DNA from 2 places in the Streptomyces sp. NBC_00986 genome. Region 2 is predicted to be linked to the other one. Evidence: riboswitches for the same ligand, from Rfam matches in the RefSeq annotation. Region 2 holds a riboswitch; the other holds the start of a gene.
The links. A riboswitch is a leader RNA that binds a small molecule or an ion and turns the genes downstream of it on or off. The one in region 2 is predicted to bind ZMP and ZTP.

Region 1 (8,281 bases), 3.6 Mb from region 2:
CCGCGCCGGCGACCGTCGCACCTGACGCCGACACGGCGGCCGGGACCACCACGGTGCGGGTCTCCCTGCCGGACAAGGGTCATGGCACCGACTGGTGGTGGGCGATACCGGGTGCGGCTGCCGGAGCGGTACTGGCCCTGGTTCTGCGGCCGTTCGTCGCGCGGCTGCCGTTGGACCGGTGGCGGAAGGGGCGGGAGCCGGGGCCTCGGCAGGAGTTGCGGGACGTGTGAGGGGCGGCAAGAGACGGAGGGGGGAGGAATGGAAGTCGGAAGGGGACGGGCGAGGTTGCGGAGCCTGTGTCTCGTGGCCGGGCCGGTGCTGATGGCCCTGGTCGGAATGCACCAGGTCCAAGCGGCTCCGCTCCGGGACATCCCGGATCTGGCGCTGGTCGTGGCGGGCGACACGGGCCGGACGGAGACCTGGCGCTCCGGGGAGTCGTCGTTCGCACGCCTGTGGACGTTGCTGCAGCCGACATACGCGGGGACGGAGCGGGTGTCGCAGGAGTGGGAGGCGGGCCGGTATCCGGCGGTGCGGATGACCGTGGTGTGGGGGCTGACCGGGGTCGGGGGCTGGCCGCGGACGAGTCGGGCTCCGGGTGGCGATGTCGCGGTGGAGCGGGAGGACCAGTTGTTCGTGGCCGCGGACGGCACACCGTGGGTGCGGACTGATCCGGCTCCGGAGGTGGCGGACGACGACATCCGCTGGCATCGGGCACCGCGTGCGGTCTTCGCGCAGTTGGAGCGGGCAGGGGTTCTCGGCGGAACGGGTAACGGCAGCAAGGCAGTTGGGGGCGGGTCCGGATCGGCGGGGCTGGCCGGGCCCGTCTCGTGGGCGGCAGCAGGTGTGGCTGTCGGGGTCGGCGGCACGCTGCTGATACGCCGCGCGGCGGCCCGGCGTGAGGCCGGACCGCCGCGCGAGGAACCACGACAGGAACTCATCGATCTGTGAGAGTCGCCGATCTTTGACAACTCAACAGAGGGCGTATGTCAGCTGTCAGCCGAGGTCGATCTCCGGGTAGAGCGGGAAGCCGGCGACGAGGTCGGTGGCACGGTGGGAGATCTCGTCCGCGATCTTCGGGTCGAGGATGTGCTGGGCCTTGGACGGCGCGCCCTTGCTGGTGGTGCCGGGCTCCGTGGTGGTGAGGACCCGGTCGATGAGACCGGCGACCTCGTCCATCTCGGCGGTGCCCAGTCCACGGGTGGTCAGGGCGGGCGTGCCGATGCGGATGCCGGAGGTGTACCAGGCGCCGTTGGGGTCGGCGGGGATGGCGTTGCGGTTGGTGACGATGCCCGAGTCGAGCAGCGCGGCCTCGGCCTGGCGGCCGGTGAGGCCGTAGGAGGAGGCGACGTCGATCAGGTTGAGGTGGTTGTCGGTGCCGCCGGTGACGAGGGTGGCGCCCCGGCGCATCAGACCGTCGGCCAGCGCACGGGAGTTGTCGACGATGCGCTGGGCGTAGTCCTGGAAGGAGGGCTGCCGGGCCTCGGCGAGGGCGACGGCCTTGGCTGCCATGACGTGCGGGAGCGGGCCGCCGAGGACCATCGGGCAGCCGCGGTCGACCTGGTCCTTGAGGGAGTCGTCGCACAGGACCATGCCGCCGCGCGGGCCGCGCAGCGACTTGTGGGTGGTGGTGGTGACGATCTGGGCGTGCGGGACCGGGTCGAAGTCGCCGGTCAGTACCTTGCCCGCGACCAGGCCGGCGAAGTGCGCCATGTCGACCATCAGGGTCGCCCCGACCTCGTCGGCGATCTCGCGCATGATGCGGAAGTTCACGAGACGCGGGTAGGCGGAGTAGCCGCCGACGATGATCAGCGGCTTGAACTCACGGGCGGACGCGCGCAGGGCCTCGTAGTCGATGAGGCCGGTGACGGGGTCTGTGCCGTAGGAGCGCTGGTCGAACATCTTGCCGGAGATGTTGGGGCGGAAGCCGTGGGTGAGGTGGCCGCCGGCGTCCAGGGACATGCCGAGCATGCGCTGGTTGCCGAAGGCCTGGCGGAGTTCGGCCCAGTCGGCGTCGGAGAGGTCGTTGACCTGGCGGACGCCCGCCTTCGCCAGGGCCGGGACCTCGACGCGGTCGGCGAGGATCGACCAGAAGGCGACGAGGTTGGCGTCGATGCCGGAGTGCGGCTGGACATAGGCGTGGCGGGCGCCGAAGAGTTCGCGCGCGTGCTCGGCGGCGAGGGACTCGACAGTGTCGACGTTGCGGCAGCCGGCGTAGAAGCGGCGGCCGATGGTGCCCTCGGCGTACTTGTCGCTGAACCAGTTGCCCATGGCCAGGAGGGTGGCCGGGGAGGCGTAGTTCTCGGAGGCGATCAGCTTGAGCATCTCGCGCTGGTCGGCGACTTCCTGGCCGATGGCGTCGGCGACGCGCGGTTCGACGGCGCGGATCACGTCGAGGGCGGCGCGGAAGGCGATGGACTCGTTGGAGAGGGGCGCGGAATTGTCGGGCATGGGGACCTCCGGACGTGGCGTTCGGCGTTCTCGGTACGGCCCAGGCGCACGGCACACATTCCAGCTCGGGCCGCTCCCCGATGGTCGGTCCCATCCCAGCGCGCCAGTCACGGCCCGCCGGTCAGCCTACCGGGCGTGCCGGACGGTGCGGCTCCTGCGTCCACCATGCGGGCGAGGATAGGAAAGGGGCACCCTCACCCCCGGGAGACGCCGTGACCAGTACGGAAGCCAGTAACCAGGACAGTACGGAAGCCCTCATCGCCGCCGCCGAGGCGCACACCGCGCACAACTACCACCCGCTGCCGGTGGTCGTCGCCACCGCCGACGGTGCGTGGATGACGGACGTGGAGGGGCGGCGCTATCTCGATCTGCTGGCCGGGTATTCGGCGCTCAATTTCGGGCACGGCAATCCGCGGCTGCTCGCGGCGGCGAAGGCTCAGTTGGAGCGGGTGACGCTGACGTCGCGGGCGTTCCACCACGACCGGTTCGCCGCGTTCTGCGAGGAGTTGGCCGAGCTGTGCGGCATGGAGCTGGTGCTGCCGATGAACACGGGCGCGGAGGCGGTGGAGACCGCGGTGAAGACGGCCCGGAAGTGGGGGTATCGGGTCAAGGGCGTGCCTGAAGGGCGGGCGAAGATCGTGGTGGCGGGCAACAACTTCCACGGCCGTACGACGACGATCGTCAGCTTCTCGACCGACCCGGAGGCGCGGGCGGACTTCGGCCCGTACACGCCGGGCTTCGGGATCGTGCCGTACGGGGACCTCACCGCGATGCGGGCGGCGGTGAGTGAGAACACGGTGGCCGTGCTGCTGGAGCCGATCCAGGGGGAGGCGGGCGTGCTGGTGCCACCGGCCGGATATCTGGCGGGGGTACGGGAGTTGACCCGGGAGCGGAACGTGCTCCTCATCGCCGACGAGATCCAGTCCGGGCTCGGGCGGACAGGGCGGACGTTCGCGTGCGAGCACGAGGGGGTGGTGCCCGACATGTATGTCCTCGGGAAGGCGCTGGGCGGTGGGGTGGTGCCGGTGTCGGCGGTGGTGTCGAGTGCGGAGGTACTGGGCGTGTTCCGGCCCGGGGAGCACGGGTCGACGTTCGGCGGGAATCCGCTGGCGTGTGCGGTGGCGCTGGAGGTGATCGCGATGCTGCGGTCGGGCGAGTACCAGGCGCGGGCCGCGGAGCTCGGGGAGCATCTGCACCGGGAACTGCAGGAGTTGACCGGTACGGGCCGGGTGACGGCGGTGCGCGGGCGGGGTCTCTGGGCGGGGGTCGACATCGCCCCGGCGGTCGGGACGGGCCGGGAGATCTCGGAGAGGTTGATGGACCGGGGCGTCCTGGTGAAGGACACCCACGGGTCGACGATCCGGATCGCACCGCCGCTGATGATCAGCCAGGAGGACCTGGACTGGGGGCTGGCCCAACTGCGGGCGGTGTTGGGGGTCCAGGGCCGTTGCCGGTCCGGGGAATCTCCGGAGATCGGTGAGAGGGCCCACATGGGAGGCCCGTGGCGATCTCCCCTCCCCTAGAGTCACTTTGTGCTCTTTGGAATGGTGTGCGCGCTCGGCGCGGCGGTCTGCTTCGGTACGGCGACGGTGTTGCAGGCGGTCGCCGCGCGGGCGGCCACGGCGGGTGGGGGCGGGGACGCGGCGCTGTTGCTGCGGGCGCTGCGGCAGTGGCGGTATCTGGCGGGGCTGGGGCTGGACGGGCTGGGGTTCGTGTTCCAGATCGCGGCGCTGCGGTCGCTTCCCATCTACGCGGTCGGGGCGGCACTGGCGTCGAGCCTCGCGGTGACGGCCGTGGTGGCCGCGCGGCTGCTGAAGGTACGGCTCAGCGGCGTGGAGTGGGGAGCCGTCGGCGTGGTGTGCGCGGGCCTCGCGATGCTGGGGCTGGCGTCCGGGGCGGAGGGGGACCGGGCCGGGTCGACAGCGTTGAAGTGGGCGATGCTCGGGACAGCGGTGGTGGTGCTGCTGCTCGGGCTGGTCGGGGGGCGACTGCCGGAGCGGGGGCGGGCGTTGACGCTCGGTCTTGGCGCCGGGTTCGGGTTCGGGGTCGTCGAGGTGGCGGTCCGGCTGATCGACTCGCTGTCACCGTCGACGCTGTTCGGCAATCCGGCGACGTACGCGCTGCTCGTCGGTGGGGGCGCGGCGTTTCTGCTGCTGACGACGGCTCTGCAGCGGGGGTCGGTGACGACGGCGACGGCGGGGTTGGTGATCGGGGAGACGATCGGTCCGGCGCTGGTCGGGGTGGTGTGGCTCGGGGACCGTACGCGGGACGGGCTTGAGTGGCTGGCGGTGTTGGGGTTCCTGGTGGCTGTGGCGGGGGCGTTGGCATTGGCGCGGTTCGGTGAGGCGCCGGCGGAAGCGGCCGACGAAGCTCCCGTGGAAACGGCGTAGGCCAGGACACACGAGAACGGCCGCGTAGGTCACGGCAGTACCCGGCACAGCGCCTCCAGCGCCCCCGCCCACGCATGGTCCGGTGGTGTGCCGTAGCCCACCACCAGGGCGTCCAGGGGGTCGGCGAGGGCGTGTTCGTGGCGGTAGAAGGACAGGGCGTGGAGGGCGAGGCCCTGCCAGGCGGCGGCCTGGACCACGGACCGTTCGGTGTCGGGTGGGAGGCTGAGGACGGCGTGGAAGCCGGCCGCGATGCCGGTGACGTGGACGTCGGGGGCGTGCTGGGCGAGGGCGTCGACCAGGGTGTCGCGGCGGCGGCGGTAGCGCAGGCGGGCGGCGCGGACATGGCGGTCGTAGGCGCCGGAGTTGATGAACTCGGCGAGGGTCAGCTGGTCCAGGACGCCGCAGGTGTCGATGCCGCCCTTCGCCTGCGCGACCTCCTCCATCAGTGAGGGGGGCAGGACCATCCAGGCGAGGCGGAGGCCGGGGGCGAGGGACTTGCTGGCGGTGCCGAGGTAGACGACGTGGTTCGGGTCGAGGCCCTGGAGGGCGCCGATGGGCTGGCGGTCGTAGCGGAACTCGCCGTCGTAGTCGTCCTCCAGAACCAGGCCGCCGGTGCGTCGGGCCCAGTCGACGACGGCGGAGCGGCGGTCGTGGCGGAGGGGGACGCCCATGGGGAACTGGTGGGCGGGGGTCAGGAGGACCGCCGGTTCGTCCGTCAACCGGCCGGGGTTCGTGCCCAGTTCGTCGTAGGGGAGCGGGCGGGTGCGCAGGCCGGCCTCGTCCAGGATCTGCCAGTGGACGGCGAGGCCGTAGGACTCCACCCCGATGGTGCGGGCGCCGCGGGTCCGCAGGACGGCGCCGAGGTGGCGCAGGCCGCTGGAGATGCCCGCGCTGATCAGGATGTGCTCGGGGTCGGCGCGTACGCCGCGGGCGCGGGAGAGGTAGGCGGCGAGGGCGGTGCGGAGTTCGACGCGGCCGCGGGGGTCGCCGTAGCCGAGGGCCTGGTAGGGGGCGTTGGTGAGGGCGCGGCGGGCGGCCTTGAGCCACTCGGCGCGGGGGAAGGCGGCGAGGTCCGGGGTGCCGGGGACGAGGTCGTAGGTGGGGCGACTGTGGAGGCGGCGGGGTGGGGTCGTGTCGGTGGGCGGGACGACGGCGCGTTCGGCGACGCGGGTGCCGGAGCCCTGGCGGGCGGTGAGCCAGCCCTCGGCGACGAGGTCGGCGTAGGCGTCGGCGACCGTGTTGCGGGCGACGCCCAGGTCGGCGGCGAGCGAGCGGGAGGAGGGCAGCCGGGTGCCGGGGGCTAGGCGGCCGGTGCGGACGGCGTCGCGCAGCGCGTCCGTGAGGCCGCGGCGGACACCGGTGCTGGTGGCGGTCGGATCGAGATGCAGGTCGACGCCAAAAGTGGCCCAAGGTTTCGCCATGGAAATGGACCATACTCCTGGGCTGCCTGACTTCTAGAGTCAAGACATGACCACAGCACAGGAAACTCCTTACGCCCACGAGCACAGCCCCCGCCTGGACTGGGCCCAGCACGCGCCCGAGGTCTACAAGGCGATGGTCCGTCTCGACATCGCCGCCCGGCGGGGCCTCGACCCGAAGCTGCTGGAACTGGTGAAGATCCGCACCTCGCAGCTCAACCACTGCGCGTACTGCCTCGACATGCACACCAAGGACGCGCTCGCGGCGGGCGAGAGCGTGGAGCGGATCATCCAGCTCGGCGCGTGGGAGGAGTCGCGGCACTTCTACACGGAGAAGGAGCTGGCGGCGATCGAGCTGACCGAGGCGGTCACCGTGATCACGGACGGTTTCGTGCCGGACGAGGTGTACGCGCGGGCGGCCGAGCAGTTCGAGGAGGCCGAGCTGGCGCAGCTGATCGCCGCGATCACGGTGATCAACGCGTGGAACCGGTTCGGGGTGAGCACGCGGATGGTGCCGGGGCACTACAAGGCGGGACAGTTCAAGTGACGTCGCCTGGACGGGTGTTGGGCCGTGAGGTGCGGGGGCGTCGGCCGTGAGCAAGGTGGAGTTGTTCCGGAGTCTGCATCGGCGGCGGCTGCCCGGTGATCCGCTGGTGCTGCCGGGGCCGTGGGACGCGGTCAGTGCGCGGGTGTTCGTGGAGGCCGGGTTCGCGGCGCTCGCCACGCCGAGTGCCGGGGTCGCCGCCTCGCTCGGGTACGAGGACGGGGCTGTGCCGGCGGACGAGATGTTCGCGGCGGTCGCGCGGATCGTGCGGGCCGTGGATGTGCCGGTGTCGGCGGATGTCGAGGGCGGTTACGGGCTCGCGCCGAAGGAGTTGGTGGAGCGGCTGCTGGAGGCGGGGGCGGTGGGGTGCAACCTCGAGGACTCCGAGGGCGGGGTGCTCAAGGACCCGCGGCAGCACGCCGAGTGGCTGGCCGAGGTGCGGGCGGTGGCGGCGGAGCGGTTGTTCGTCAACGCGCGGGTCGACACTTTCCTGCACGGGGACGGGAATCCCGAACGGGCCATCGAGCGGGCGGCGTTGTACGTCGCCGCGGGTGCCGACTGTGTCTATCCGATCATGGCTCCGGCGGATGTGCTGCCGTTGCTGCGGTCCGGTATCCAGGGGCCGGTCAACGCGCTCGCCCGGCTGGACGGCGAGGGCCCCTCGCTCACCGAACTGGGTGAACTCGGGGCCACGCGCATCACGTTCGGGCCGGGGCTCCAGCGCTGGGCGACGCTCGCGCTCAAGGAGAGGGCCGTAGAGCTGAAGGGGTGAGCGGGGTCAGGACAGCCAGGCCTTCCAGGTGGAGGGATGGCTGTCCACCCACTTCTTCGCGGCGTCGGCCGGGGAGAGTTTCTGGTCGGCGATCATCAGGGAGACCTCGTTCTGGTCCTCGGTCGTCCACTTGAACTTCTTCAGGAAGGCCGCCGCCTTGCCGCCGCGCTTGGCGAAGTCCGTGTTGAGGTACTTCTGCAGCGGGGTGTGGGGGTAGGCGCAGGCGACCTTGGCGGCGTCGGCGTCACAACCCTCCTTGTAGGCAGGGAGTTTCACCTCGGTCATCGGGACCTTCTTGAAGAGCCACTGGGGGGCGTACCAGTAGGTGAGGAAGGGCTTCTTCTCCTTGGCGAACTGCTTCATCTGGGTGATCTGCGCGGCCTCCGAACCGGCGAACACCACTTGGTAGTTGAGCTTCAGGTTCGTCACCAGGGCCTTGTCGTTGGTGACGTAGGAGGGCGAGCCGTCCATCAACTGGCCCTTGCTGCCGCTCTCGGCGGTGCGGAACAGCGAGGAGTACTTGTTGAGGTTCTTCCAGTTCGTGATGTCGGGGTGCTGCTTGACCAGGTAGGTCGGGACGTACCAGCCGATGTGCCCGGTCACCCCGAGGCCGCCCGCGCGCGTGATCGTCTTCTTGTCGTCGACGTAGCGCTTCTCCTGGTCGGGGTGGCCCCAGTCCTCCAGGATCGCGTCGACCCGGCCCTGGCTG
Region 2 (8,281 bases):
TCGTAGAAGAAGGAGACGCGGTAGGTGTCGCGGTTGTACTCGGCGGTCCCGTCGGTCATCTCGACGACCAGGCCGCCGGGGCGGCGCAGCAGCAGGGGCAGCGCGTGGTGGCTGGTGATCGCGTGGGTCTCGACCGCCAGCCGGAGGATGCGGAGGCCCTTGTCGAGGTCGTGTTCCCAGACGGGGGTGTCCCAGGCGAAGAGGTGCTCGCCGCCCCAGATGTCGTTGACGAGGACGTCGAGGCGGCCCTGTTCGTCGTCGATACGGTCGACGAGGGCCCGTACGGCCGTGGAGTCCAGGTGGTCGGTGGGAACGGCGATGCCCCGGCCGCCGGCCGCGGTGACGAGGTCGGCGGTGTCCTCGACGGTCTCGGGCCGGTCGTACTCGGAGCGCTTGGCGCGGGTGCTGCGCCCGGTCACGTAGACGGTGGCACCGGCCGCGCCCAGTTCCACGGCGATCCCGCGTCCCGCTCCGCGCGTCGCCCCCGCGACCAGCGCGATCTTGCCTTCCAGTGGTCCCGGCATGTCCGGCCTCCCGTGCTCGTTCGACTCGCTGTCCTGTCGATCGTGCAGGAGAAGCCGGACACCTTCTGTCGGGTATTCGGCGGTGTCTCAGTGGCCCCGCGCGATCCACTCCTCCAGGTGTGCGGCCTCCGCCCCGACGGTCGTCGAGTCGCCGTGTCCGGTGAGCACCTTCGTCTCGGGCGGGAGGGTCAGCAACCGGTCCCGGATGGAGTCGATGATGGTCGGGAAGTGGGAGTACGACCGTCCCGTGGCGCCCGGGCCCCCGTGGAAGAGGGTGTCGCCGGTGAAGACCGTGCCGAGCCCGGGGTCGTACAGGCACACCGCGCCGGGCGCGTGTCCCGGCGTGTGCAGGACCTTCAGGTCGGCGCCCGCGGCCTCGATCACCTGGCCGTCGGCGAGATGGGCGTCGGGGTCGCGGTCGGGGTGGGTCTGCTTCCACAGCGGCAGGTCGTCGGGGTGCAGCCAGATCGTGGCGCCGGTGCGGTCCGCGAGTTCGGGAGCGGCGTCGATGTGGTCGTTGTGCGCGTGGGTGCAGATGACGGCGGTCAGCCTGCGGTCGCCGATCGCCGCGAGGATGGCGTCGGCGTCATGGGCGGCGTCGATGACGACGACCTCGTGGTCGTCGCCCACGATCCACACGTTGTTGTCGACGTCCCAGGTACCGCCGTCGAGGCTGAACTGCCCCGAGGTGACGAGGTGTTCGATACGAGCGCCCATCACAGCTCCACCACCGAACGCAGCACATCGCCGCCGTGCATCCGCTCGAACGCCTTCTCCACCTCGCCGAGTTGGATCGTCTCCGTGACGAACGCGGCCAGGTCCAGGCGCCCTTGCTGATGCAGATCGATCAGCATCGGGAAGTCGCGGGAAGGCAGACAGTCGCCGTACCACGACGACTTCAGCGAGCCGCCACGTCCGAAGACGTCCAGGAGCGGGAGTTCGAGCTTCATCTCGGGCGTGGGCACACCGACGAGGACGACCGTGCCCGCCAAGTCCCGGGCGTAGAAGGCCTGTTTGTACGTCTCCGGGCGACCGACCGCCTCGATGACGACATCGGCGCCGAAGCCACCGGTCAGTTCACGGATCGCCTCGACGGGGTCGTTCGTCTTGGAGTTGACGGTGTGCGTGGCCCCCATGGAGCGGGCCTTCTCCAGCTTCCGATCATCGATGTCCACGGCGATGATCCGCGCCGCGCCAGCGAGCCGGGACCCGGCGATCGCCGCGTCACCGACCCCACCGCACCCGATGACCGCGACGGTGTCACCGCGACCGACGTTACCGGTGTTGATGGCGGCGCCGATGCCGGCCATCACGCCACAGCCCAACAGCCCGGCGACGGCCGGAGAGACGGCCGGATCAACCTTGGTGCACTGTCCGGCGGCGACCAGCGTCTTGTCGGCGAAGGCGCCGATGCCCAGGGCCGGGGAGAGTTCCTGCCCTGTCGAGGCGAGGGTCATCTTCTGCTTGGCGTTGTGGGTGTTGAAGCAGTACCAGGGGCGACCACGCAGACAGGCCCGGCAATTCCCGCACACGGCACGCCAGTTGAGGATCACGAAGTCGCCGGGCGCGACGTCGGTGACGCCCTCGCCGACCGACTCGACGATTCCGGACGCCTCGTGGCCGAGCAGGAAGGGGTAGTCGTCGCTGATGCCGCCCTGTTTGTAGTGCAGGTCGGTATGACAGACCCCGCAGGCCTGTACCTTCACCACGGCCTCGCCGGGTCCGGGATCGGGTACGACGATCGTCTCGACCCGGACCGGCTCGTTCTTGCCCGGTGCGATCACGCCGCGTACTTCCTGCGCCATGGTCCTGAACCCTTTCGTCGCCGTTGTCCCCGCCTCCGACCCTACGCGTGACTGATCGGTAAGGGCACGCTGACGTCCCGGCCACGCCCCCTGACCATCACCGTGATCGATCGCGGCCGACGTAGCCTGAGTGTTCCGACCGACTCCCGAGGAGCGCCGTGAGCATCGCAGGGACGCAGAGCGGTCCGCCGGCCTGGCGGTTGCTCCTCGACTACGTACGACCGCACCGCTGGGCCCTGTTGGCGGGTGCGCTGCTCTCGTTGGTCACCGGGGGCACCGGGTTGCTGCTGCCGCTGGTGGCGCGGGGGCTCATCGACGACCTGTCGCACGACCGGACGATCACCGGGGCGCTGCTCGCGATGTCGGCGCTGGTGGTCGCCAACGCGGCGCTGGGCGCGCTGGGTTCATACGTTCTGCGGCGTACCGCGGAGTCGGTGGTGCTCGGTGCGCGGCGCGCCCTGTCGTCGTATCTGCTGCGCCTGCGGATCAGCGCGGTGGACCGCAGCGAGCCCGGCGACCTGATGGCCCGCATCACCTCGGACACGACCCTGCTGCGCGAGGTCACCACGGACTCGCTGGTCGGGCTCGGCACCGGAGGGCTCACACTCGTCGCAACTGTCGTAATGATGGGCCTCGTTGACCCGGTGCTGCTGGGCGTCACCCTGGCCGTGATCGCGGGCGCGGGCACGGTGCTCACCCTGATCCTGCCGCGCATCAACCGGGCCAGCAGGCAGGCGCAGGACGCGGTCGGCGTGATGGGCGCCTCGCTGGAGCGGATCCTGGGCGCGCTGCGCACGGTGAAGGCGTCCGGCGCCGAGGACCGTGAGGAACGCACCCTGCACGCGGCGGCCGAGGAGTCGTGGCGGCAGAGTGTGCGGGCCGCCAAGTGGAGCGCCGCCGCGGGCAATACGGCGGCACTGTCGATGCAGGTCGCCTTCATCACCGTCCTCGCGGTGGGCGGGGCACGGGTGGCGACGGGTGCGATCGACATCGGCACGCTGGTCGCCTTCCTCCTCTACGTCTTCTATCTCATGCAGCCGATCCAGCAGGTCGTCGGTGCGATCACGCAGTACCAGACGGGCGCCGCGGCCCTCTCCCGCATCCAGGAGGCGCTCCACCTCCCCGCCGAACCCCCGTCCCTGCCCGCCCAGTTGCCCTCCCCCGGCGCCGAACCCGCGGCCCTCACCTTCGACGACGTCCGCTTCCGCTACGCCGACGACCTCCCCTACGTCCACCACGGCGTGACCTTCGGGATACCGGCCCAGGGCATGACGGCGTTCGTCGGCCCGTCCGGCGCGGGCAAGACCACGGTGTTCTCCCTCATCGAGCGTTTCTACGACCCCGAGTCCGGCGCGATCACCCTCGACGGCCGGGACCTCGCGGACTGGGACCTGTCCCAACTCCGGTCCGCCATCGGCTACGTGGAGCAGGACGCCCCGGTCCTGTCGGGTTCCCTGCGCGACAATCTGTTGCTCGGCAACCCGGACGCGGACGACGACGCCGTGACCCGCGTCCTGCGGACAACCCGCCTCGACGGCCTGCTCGCCCGGCTACCGAAGGGCGTCGACACCTTGGTCGGACACCGAGGCACCCGCCTCTCGGGCGGCGAACGCCAGCGCGTCGCCATCGCCCGCGCGCTCCTGCGCCACCCCCGTCTGCTCCTCCTCGACGAGGCGACCTCGCAGCTCGACGCGGTGAACGAGGCGGCCCTGCGCGACACCGTCGCCGATGTGGCCCGAACGACGACGGTCCTGGTCGTGGCGCACCGGCTGTCCACGGTGACGATGGCCGACCGGATCGTCGTCATGGACGCGGGCCGCGTCCGTGCCGTGGGCACGCACCGGGAACTCGTGACCGCCGACCCGCTCTACGCGGAACTGGCGGCGACGCAGTTCCTGGCGACGGCGGGCTGATCCCGGGGAACGGCTGAGGGCCGCCCGTTTCCGGACGGCCCTCGAGGTCTTCGTGCTCCGCGGGATCAGTGCTGCGGGCTCACGGCTCGATGCTGGGGAGGAGTCCCGTCACCGGCGCGGCCATGTCGGTGACCTGGTGCAGCTGCTGGAGGTCGTTCAGGTGGTTCAGACCCTGCAGCTGGTTGGCGACCCGGGGGACCTCCGCCCGGTGCTCGGCGGGGATCTCGCTCACCGCGAGCGAGTCCAGCAGGGCGACCGGGCTGACCTTGCCGTCCTTGAAGGCGGGCGCGTCGGCGGCGTTCGCCATCGGCGCGACGAGGCCGGTGACCCCGACGGCGAGACCAACGGCGGCGGCAATACGTCGTGTTGAGATCATGCCCTCAGCAACGCGGCCGGTCCCCGCGCGGTCACGGGTACCGGGCACCGCTCACCCGTGAGGCGGAGCGTGCCGCTGCGTTTGCCGACCCCGGTACGACGGAGGAGTCTCGTAGGAGAGGCCCGTCGCGGCTCGCTCCTGTGTGGGCCGCGACCCTCCGAGGAGGTCACCATGGGCACCGCGGCACGCCCCGGCTTCGACTCCGAAGCCCTGCGCCGGGGCATCGAAGAGCACACAGCGGCGACACTTCTGTCGCTCTACGCGGACGACGCCGAGATCCACGTCGTCGACCACCAGACCCAGCCCAGTCACCCCAAGGTCCTGCACGGCCGGGACGAGATCGGCGCGATGCTCGCCGACGTCTACAGCCGCGACATGACGCACAAGCTGGAGGAGTGCGTCGTACAAGGGGACCGGGTCGCCTACAGCGAGTCGTGCCAGTACCCGGACGGGGCGCGGGTCCTCGCCGAGTCGATGCTCCTGCTGCAGGACGGCAAGATCACCCGGCAGACCATGATCCAGGCATGGGACGGCTAGCCGGACTGGTGCCGAGGGTCCGCGTCAGCACCCGTCTGACCTGGACCTTCTCGGCGACCACGGCACCCGCGCGCTCCGCTGCGGCTCGCCGGCGGACACCGGTCTCCGCAGCGGGCCTGCGCGCGTCCGCCACGCTGCTGGGGTCGGTGCTGCGGGCGGCACGGTCCCGCTCGCTTCCGCCGCCGCCTGCCGGTCGGACGCGGGGTTTCCGGCGTGGCTGAGCGGGCCGGGGCTGTCGTAGGACCGTCGGTTAGGCTGTTCGTGGGTCGTGACTGGCGCTGAGGTGGAGCACCACCGTGGAGCGGCCCACGCGGAGTCGATGCCGTGCGCCTGGGCGATTGGTCAACCAGCTCAGGAGTGGATCATGTCTCAGGCACGGCTCATGGACGGCACAGCGCTCGCCCGGCGCATCGTCGAGGACACCGCGAAGAAGGCCGCCGACCTCACGGAACGCACCGGTACGGCGCCCTGTCTCGCGACGGTTCTGGTCGGCGCGGACCCGGCCTCCGTCACGTACGTCCGGATGAAGCAGAACCGTTCGCGCAAGGCCGGCATCGCGTCCCGGCACGTCGAACTGCCCGCCACCACGACCACCGCCGAACTGGTCGCCACCCTCACCGCGCTCTCCACCGACCCGGCCGTGCACGGCATCCTGCTCCAGCACCCGATGGGTGAACACATCGACGAGCGGGCCGCGTTCGAGGCGATCGCGGCGGAGAAGGACGTGGACGGCGTCACCTTCGCGTCGTTCGCGACGATGAGCTTCGGCCTGCCGGGCTTCGTGTCCTGCACGCCCGGCGGGATCATGCGGCTGCTCGACGAGTACGACGTCGACCCGTCCGGCAAGCGGGCCGTCGTGGTCGGCCGCAGTGCGATCCTCGGCAAGCCGGCCGGCATGCTGCTCCTGGCCCGCGACGCGACGGTCACGTACTGCCACTCCCGCACCCGGGACCTGTCGGCGGTGGTCCGCGAGGCGGACATCGTGGTCGCCGCCGTCGGCCGCCCCCGGCTGATCCGCGGCGAGGACATCAAGCCCGGCGCGGTCGTGATCGACGCCGGTTACAACGCGGGCAACATCGGCGACGTCGACTTCGAGTCCGCCGCCGAACGCGCCTCGTTGATCACGCCGGTGCCGGGCGGCGTCGGCCCGATGACGATCGCCACGCTCCTCGAACAGACGGTGACCGCCGCCGCCCGGCAGCTCGGGGTGTGATCAGCGCGTCCACGCGCTGTACTCCATGACGTCCCCGGCCTTGACGCCGTACTCGGGCTGGTCCTTCGTGAAGGTGCTCTCCATTCCGAGGACGGCGCCGGTGGCCGGGTCCATGATCAGCATCAGGCGGGTGGCGGACCGCTGATAGACGTACGCCTGCCCGTGCCGCCCGAGCCGGTCGGTCACCTCCCCCACCGGCCGCAGTCCGTCCGCCCCCGCGAGCAGCCGCGCCAACGCGGCCGACTCACGCGCCCCGAGCGTCCAGTGGTCCAGCAACTCCCCGACCGCACTGAGGAGTTCGGGCGTGGTCAACGGCGTCTTGCTGTACGCCGTCTCCTGGAGGTACGCCCGCAGTCCCGCCACGTCGTGCGGAGGCTGGGCATCGGGCGGGACATCGCTCCAACTCGGCGGAAACGTCGTCTCCTTGAGGACATGCCCGTCCTCGACGAGACGTTCCGTGTGACTGTCGTCCGCGTTCCAGCGCACGATGCGTTCCTCGGGGATGGTGACCGGCGGTTTGTCGTCGGACATACCGAGACTCCATGACTGCACGTGGGTCCCCCTGCGCAGAGCGGGAGTTCCGTCGACCGCGACGGCCGCCGCGAGTGCGGCGAGCTGCTTCAGGGAAACGGGAGTGGAGTGCGCCTGCACCACAAGCGCCCGCGGAGCCGCCACCGCCGGAGTACTGCTCGGCCCTCCCACCACCAGGGTGAGTACGGTCGCCCCGACGGCAGCAGTGGCGGCGAGGCTCCACACCAGTCGCCGACGCCGTGAACGCCGCTCATACAACAGCCGGTTGAGCCCCCGCTCGGCCTGACGATCAAGCGGCCCGTCACCGTAGAGGACCCCATCGCTGGTGAACGGGTTGGCGCTACGCAGTAGTTCAAGCTCATCAGCCATGGCGACGTTCCTTCAGGGTGACTGTGGCGCCCCATAGGGGCGCGGGGAACTGCGCGACCAGCCACGACGCCGCAGCAGCCGACCGACAACACATCGCGGCACCAAGAACGCTCAACACCCCGAACCTCCGAGCACCGCAAGCCGATCAATCTCCGCTCTCAACCTCCGCCGAGCCCGATGCAACCGCATCGCCGCAGCCCGCACACCACACCCAAGAACAACGGCGACCTCCTCCACCCCCAGCTCCTCCCACGCCGTGAGCCGCAGCACCTCCTGATCGGCCGACGACAACCGCGCCAACGCCTCGTGCACCCAGCCCCCGGGGGCATCCGCCTCGGGACCCACCTCGACCTGCCGTCCATGCGCGGCCTCGTCATTGCCCAGCCGATCGACGAGCCGACGCCGCCGCCCGTACCCCCGCACCGTGTTGGCCAGGCAGTTACGGGCCACGCCGTACAGCCAGGGCAACGGCGCCGGCGGCAGATCCGCACGGCGGCGCCAGGCGACGGTGAAGACCTCCGCCACCACTTCCTCGACCTCGCCGTTCCGCCCGTCCAGTCGCCGCGCAACATAGCGGCTGACCGCCCAGTAGTGCTCGCGATAGGCAGCGGCGAAGTTCTCGTCGTTGCTCATGTTCCGTTCGTGTCCGGCACCGGGGCGATCGTCACACCCGGTTCCGTGATTCTCCTCGCGTCCGTCAAGTGTGACGCGCAGGTCCGGCGCGGACACAGGCGGGGCGTGAGAGACCTCAAGAGCATCAAGTGGCTGACGACCACGGACCACAAGACGATCGGCACGCTGTATCTGGTCACGGCGTTCGGGTTCTTCTGCATCGGCGGCGTGATGGCGCTGCTGATGCGCGCCGAACTCGCGCGACCCGGCCTGCAGATCATGTCGAACGAGCAGTTCAACCAGGCGTTCACGATGCACGGCACGATCATGCTGCTGATGTTCGCGACGCCCCTGTTCGCGGGCTTCGCCAACTGGATCATGCCGCTGCAGATCGGCGCCCC

Region 1: another riboswitch for ZMP and ZTP. It lies ahead of OG504_RS21865 (glycine hydroxymethyltransferase); the one in region 2 lies ahead of OG504_RS06440 (bifunctional 5,10-methylenetetrahydrofolate dehydrogenase/5,10-methenyltetrahydrofolate cyclohydrolase).

The regions. Positions count from the first base shown of each region.
Region 1 covers NZ_CP108733.1:5,007,074-5,015,354, forward strand. Annotated here, with positions in the region: gene OG504_RS21855 (hypothetical protein) at 1-230, shown strand, start outside; gene OG504_RS21860 (hypothetical protein) at 259-948, shown strand; gene OG504_RS21865 (glycine hydroxymethyltransferase) at 994-2,448, opposite strand; ZMP/ZTP riboswitch at 2,480-2,569, opposite strand; gene rocD (ornithine--oxo-acid transaminase) at 2,661-3,971, shown strand; gene OG504_RS21875 (hypothetical protein) at 3,993-4,838, shown strand; gene OG504_RS21880 (PLP-dependent aminotransferase family protein) at 4,868-6,259, opposite strand; gene OG504_RS21885 (carboxymuconolactone decarboxylase family protein) at 6,306-6,803, shown strand; gene OG504_RS21890 (isocitrate lyase/phosphoenolpyruvate mutase family protein) at 6,850-7,572, shown strand; gene OG504_RS21895 (ABC transporter substrate-binding protein) at 7,579-8,281, opposite strand, start outside.
Region 2 covers NZ_CP108733.1:1,445,965-1,454,245, forward strand. Annotated here, with positions in the region: gene OG504_RS06410 (SDR family oxidoreductase) at 1-524, opposite strand, end outside; gene OG504_RS06415 (MBL fold metallo-hydrolase) at 612-1,241, opposite strand; gene OG504_RS06420 (S-(hydroxymethyl)mycothiol dehydrogenase) at 1,241-2,329, opposite strand; gene OG504_RS06425 (ABC transporter ATP-binding protein) at 2,488-4,242, shown strand; gene OG504_RS06430 (hypothetical protein) at 4,322-4,618, opposite strand; gene OG504_RS06435 (nuclear transport factor 2 family protein) at 4,790-5,155, shown strand; ZMP/ZTP riboswitch at 5,414-5,498, shown strand; gene OG504_RS06440 (bifunctional 5,10-methylenetetrahydrofolate dehydrogenase/5,10-methenyltetrahydrofolate cyclohydrolase) at 5,520-6,368, shown strand; gene OG504_RS06445 (CU044_5270 family protein) at 6,369-7,268, opposite strand; gene OG504_RS06450 (RNA polymerase sigma factor) at 7,380-7,901, opposite strand; gene ctaD (cytochrome c oxidase subunit I) at 8,007-8,281, shown strand, end outside.